Cecembia calidifontis: one gene and its partner. The protein of the gene in region 2 interacts with the protein of the main gene of each other region in a pairwise test. Links are inferred from orthologs where the notes say so. Each region holds a gene or a part of one and is shown on either strand. Other genes may lie near its edges.

What was found. Proteins that work in one complex are often made in the same cells at the same time.
Region 1: the proteins of BC751_RS06340 (region 2) and rpsL interact in binary tests that used the Escherichia coli proteins (3 or more experiments, as listed by UniProt). The link is inferred for Cecembia calidifontis from one-to-one orthologs.

What each region holds. Positions count from the first base shown.
Region 1 is NZ_SGXG01000001.1:163,096-166,068, reverse strand. What follows is about bases 21-2,971. They hold rpsL (30S ribosomal protein S12), read left to right. Parts: upstream 21-1,269; coding sequence 1,270-1,674; downstream 1,675-2,971. Other genes in these bases: fusA (elongation factor G), read left to right, coding at 2,168-2,971; rpsG (30S ribosomal protein S7), read left to right, coding at 1,694-2,161; BC751_RS00740 (hypothetical protein), read right to left, coding at 21-740. In the rest of the region: more of BC751_RS00740, read right to left, coding at 1-20; more of fusA, read left to right, coding at 2,972-2,973. UniProt on the Escherichia coli protein: With S4 and S5 plays an important role in translational accuracy. Interacts with and stabilizes bases of the 16S rRNA that are involved in tRNA selection in the A site and with the mRNA backbone.
Region 2 is NZ_SGXG01000001.1:1,458,435-1,461,134, forward strand. It holds BC751_RS06340 (ribosome maturation factor RimP), read right to left. Parts: upstream 1,736-2,700; coding sequence 1,265-1,735; downstream 1-1,264. Other genes in the region: nusA (transcription termination factor NusA), read right to left, coding at 15-1,259; BC751_RS06345 (rod shape-determining protein), read left to right, coding at 1,954-2,700.

The sequences.
Region 1 (2,973 bases), 1.3 Mb from region 2 along the record:
ATATCGATGGTGCTGTTTGTTGTCGTTTTGTAAAAATTGTAAATATTTTCCTTGACAGATTTCAAATTTATTTCCTCTAAAATGTTTGTACTATAGGATAAGTTTAAATCTGAATCATAAATTGTTATTTCACCTGTTGTAGGTAAAACCGTAATGAACCCCTTTTTTAAAGGGAAAATATAACCTTTGCTGTTATAAATTTCTTGAAATTTGTTGAATGAAACGTTGGTTAATTCTCCAAACCTTTTTATTTCATGTGAGTATTGATCATGGATAATAAATTGACCTTGAAGATCATCTAGTAAAATTGAGTAGACTAATTTATTGTCTAGCTGAGTAAAATTCAAAAGCTCAGAATTCACCTTTAAAGATAAATTTTCAATAAATTTCCCTTCATTGGTGTAAAAATCTATTCTTTGTTTGCCTGAATTGTAGACAGCTATTTTGTTGTCAATAGGGATTGAAAATGTAGGATAGCTTACCCCAGAATCCTCGTTCGAATCATCAATTATTAGGTATTTCGAAAAGTCTCTATTTAAAATTAATAATCTGCTATAGTCATATTCAGTTATATAGAAGGTATCATTGACAAACTCAATCGAACTGAGTGAGGAGAGGAAGTAATCAAGATCATAGTCTGAAAATTTTTCTGTGGGTAATAATTGAATTTTTTCAGTTTGAACTTTTGAACATCCTAAAATAAATAATAATATAGTCAGATGACTAATAAATTTGATCATAAACAATTGATTTTTTGTAATCTGCCTTGAAAATTTCAAGGCAGATTATTTAATGATAATTATGGAGTTGGTTGACCATAACAATAACTTGTAACCCCATCACATTTTACCCAAGGATTTGATACCTCAGGCCTAGATCCAGTACAAGATGTACCATTGCATGAAAGTGAACCGGCACTGCCGCAATACCTAGTTGCAGTACAACCTGCTTGTGAAATTAATGGGATTGAGACCCATAGAGAAAATGTTAGCAGGCCAAATAAGATTAAATTTTTCATAAAATGTTGTTTTTTTAGTAACAATCTTTTTCCGGTAGATTTTTCACCGTTACCTTTCAACTCATCGATGCTTAGAATGATAGTTAAAACTATTTTTTTCTTTGATTTTCAAAATATTTCTAACTTTTTTTTTCGACAACAATATATTCAATAAAATACAACAGCTTAATTTTGTTTGTTTTATCGATTTCCCTACCTTTGCAGTCCAAAATTCACAAGTTTAAAGGAAGTATTTATAAATCTATCAGTTAATGCCTACTATACAACAGTTAGTAAGAAAAGGTAGAACCACATTGGAGACCAAATCCAAGTCAAGAGCTTTGGATGCATGTCCTCAAAGACGTGGTGTATGTACCAGGGTGTACACTACCACCCCTAAGAAGCCTAACTCAGCGATGAGAAAAGTGGCCAGGGTAAGATTGACGAATGGTAAAGAGGTGAACGCTTACATTCCAGGTGAGGGTCACAATCTACAGGAGCACTCTATCGTATTGATCAGAGGTGGTCGTGTGAAGGACCTTCCAGGTGTACGTTACCACATTATCAGAGGTGCACTTGATACTGCAGGAGTAAAAGACCGTAAGCAAGGTCGCTCTAAGTACGGTGCTAAGAGACCAAAACCAGGAGCAGCTGCTGCACCAGGTAAAAAGAAATAATTAAAAACATTACAAAGAAATGAGAAAAGCGAAACCAAAGAAGAGATATATTCTTCCTGACCCTAAGTTCAACGATACTTTGGTAACCAAGTTCGTTAACTGTCTGATGGTAGATGGTAAGAAGAGTATTGCTTACAAAATCTTCTACGATGCAATCGAGAAGGTAGAACAAAAAGTAGGTGAGAACGGTCTTGAGGTTTGGAAAAAAGCGCTTAACAATATTACTCCATCCGTAGAGGTGAAGAGTCGTAGGGTTGGTGGTGCAACGTTCCAGGTCCCAATGGAAGTTAGACCTGAAAGAAAAATGTCCCTAGGTATCAAGTGGATGATTACTTATGCCAGAAAAAGGGGTGAGAAGACCATGATGGATAGACTTGCAGGTGAAATCATCTCCGCATCCAAAGGAGAAGGCGCAGCTGTTAAAAAGAAAGATGATACCCACAGAATGGCTGAAGCAAACAAAGCATTCTCACACTTTAGATTTTAATCAGTAATGGCAAGAGATTTAAGATTCACTAGGAACATTGGTATTGCTGCACACATTGATGCAGGTAAAACAACTACCACAGAACGTATTCTTTATTATGCCGGTAAATCTCACAAAATCGGTGAGGTTCACGAAGGTGGCGCTACCATGGACTGGATGGAGCAGGAGCAGGAAAGAGGTATTACAATTACTTCCGCTGCTACTACAGTTTTTTGGAATTACAGAAACAACAAATACCAGATCAATATCATCGATACTCCTGGACACGTGGACTTTACCGTAGAGGTTAACCGTTCTTTGAGGGTATTGGACGGATTGGTATTCCTTTTCAGTGCTGTGGACGGTGTAGAGCCACAGTCTGAAACTAACTGGAGATTGGCTGATAACTATAGAGTAGCCCGTATCGGATTCGTTAACAAAATGGACCGTGCTGGTGCTAACTTCCTTGATGTTTGTAAGCAAGTGAAAGAAATGTTGGGAAGCTATGCTGTTCCTTTGCAGCTTCCTATCGGTGCCGAAGACAAATTCAAAGGTGTTGTTGATCTGATCAACAACAGGGCTATCGTATGGAATGAGCATGACCTTGGAATGACCTATGAAGTAGTTCCAATTCCTGAGGACATGGAGGAAGAAGTGGCACAGTGGAGAGAGCACCTTTTGGAAGCTGTAGCCGAGTATGATGAGTCTTTGATGGAGAAATTCTTCGAAGATCCAGATTCCATCACAGAAGCTGAAATCCTCAAGGCATTACGTGCTGCTACTATTGACATGAAAATTGTTCCAATGGTTTGCGGTTCTTCTTTCAAAAACAA
Region 2 (2,700 bases):
TATTCAGCCCTTATTTACTGTTCAAATTCCTGTTTTAAGATTTTAAATACTTCATCTATGGTCTCTTCTTCCAGTTCAGTTCTTCTCAAAAGATCCTCTTTGGTGAGAGATAAGACACTTTTTGCAGTATCCAATCCTGTTTTTTTCAATTCATCAATCACCCAGCTGTCGATTTCATCTGCAAATTCTTCTAAATCCACATCTTCCTCTTCATAATCACTGAGTTCACGGAACACGTCAATTTCATAACCTACCAATCTGGAAGCCAAGCGGATGTTGTATCCACCTTTACCGATGGCCAGGGATACTTGGTCTGGCTTAAGATACACAGAAATCCTTTTGTTTTCTTTATCCACGGTGATGGAGGATACTTTTGCAGGACTCAAAGCCCTTTGTACATACAGCTCCAGGTTGTCTGTATAGTTGATAACATCTATGTTTTCGTTCTGAAGCTCTCTTACGATTGCATGAATCCTGCTTCCTTTCATACCCACGCAGGCACCTACCGGATCGATGCGGTCATCATAAGATTCCACGGCAACTTTTGCTCTTTCTCCCGGTTCCCTGACGATTTTTCTTATGGTAATCAAACCGTCAAATACTTCAGGTACTTCATTCTCAAACAACCTTTCAAGGAAAATCGGAGAAGTTCTGGAAAGAATAATTTTCGGATTTCCATTTACCATTTCAACTTTATGGACAATAGCCCTTACAGTATCCCCTTTTCGGAACCTGTCTTTAGGAATCTGCTCACTCTTTGGGAGGATAAGCTCATTGCCTTCCCCGTCTATCAGCAGCACTTCCCTGCCCAGGATTTGGTAAACTTCAGCAGAAACGATTTCTCCCACCAACTCTTCATATTGGTTGAAAAGGAGGTCTTTCTCCAGATCTTTGATTTTTTGGATCAAAGTCTGTCTTGCCATCATGACGGCTCTTCTGCCAAATTCCTCCAATTCTATTTTTTCATACACTTCTTCACCGACTTCAAAGTCAGGTTCGATCTTTCTTGCCTCACTCAAGCTGATTTTGTCAAAATCCCAGATATCTTCGGAATTGTCATCAACAATTTCCCTTATCCTGAAAATCTCAAGGTCGCCCTTGTCAGCGTTGATGGTGACATCAAAGTTTTCATCTGTCTCATATTTCTTGCGAATCATCGCTCTAAATACATCTTCCAGAATACGGATCATGGTAGGACGATCCACATTTTTAGACTTTGCAAACTCTGCAAATGATTCTATTAGAACTTTAGCATCCATTTTTTTTATTTAAAAGAGACTAACACAATTGATTTTTTTATCTGGTCAAGCGGCACGGAGATTTCTTGCTCTGCTGCTTTTTTGCCTTTTTCCTTTACCTTGATTTTTAACTTTATTTCTGTCTGCTCGACAGCCATAAGCTCCCCTTCGATTTCTTTACCCTCCAACAGGGTCACCCTCAGCTTTCGTCCCACATTTTTGGCGTACTGTCTCCTGGAAGCTAGCGGATAATCCAAACCAGGGGAAGACACCTCCAGCACATAGGCCTCAGGCATTAAATTTTTGGCTTCAATTTCCTCACCTACCGACCTGCTTACCTTGGCACAACTGTCAATGCTCAGGCCCGAATCAGCGTCTATCAAGATTTTAACTTGAGGTTTATTGCCCTTTTCAATTACTTGGATGTCCACAATAAAATGGGATTCATCCGGCAAATGCTTGTTTACAATTTCCTCAATGTTTTGTTTTAAGTTCATACTCCTTCACTGCTGATAAATGAAAGAGGGGACTCTTGTCCCCTCCCGATAGCTTGGATAATACACTGCAAAGATAATGAAATTATTATTATAAAAAAAAACAACATTGTTGTAATAAATTGGGAATTAGATAATAATTTTGCCCACCCACGTTGAATATGCTGGACCGACAGTTAAAAATTCACGGTAAATAAAGAAGATCAATCAAGAAAAAAATAATGGGATTATTCGATTTTTTTTCAAGTGACATTGCAATAGACCTTGGTACAGCCAATACGCTGATCATTCATAAAGATAAAATTGTCGTAGATGAGCCATCAATTATCGCCATCGACAGGACAACAAACAGGGTGCTGGCTGTAGGGAAGGACGCTATGAACATGCATGAAAAGACGCATGAAAACATCCGCACCATCCGTCCATTGAAGGATGGGGTGATTGCTGATTTCTACGCTGCTGAGCAAATGATCAGGGGCATGATCAAAATGATCCCCGGCCACAATAAGGGAATGTTCCCTAAATCGCACCGTATGGTTATCTGTATCCCTTCCGGAATTACGGAGGTGGAGAAAAGAGCTGTTAGGGACTCAGCAGAACATGCCGGAGCAAAAGAAGTGTACATGATTTATGAACCGATCGCTGCTGCCATCGGTATTGGTATAGATATCGAAAAACCGATGGGGTCCATGATTGTGGATATCGGGGGCGGTACTACCGAAATTGCATTGATAGCCCTTTCTGGAATCGTAGCGGATCAGTCCATCCGTGTAGCAGGGGATACTTTTACCAAAGATATTCTGGATTACATGAGAAGACAGCACAACCTATTGATCGGTGAAAGGTCTGCGGAAAAGGTGAAGATTGCCATTGGTTCGGCTTTGACGGAGCTCGAGGATGCACCTGAAGATTATGAAATCAGAGGTAGAGATTTGATGACCGGTATTCCGAAGGTTATTAAGGTTTCC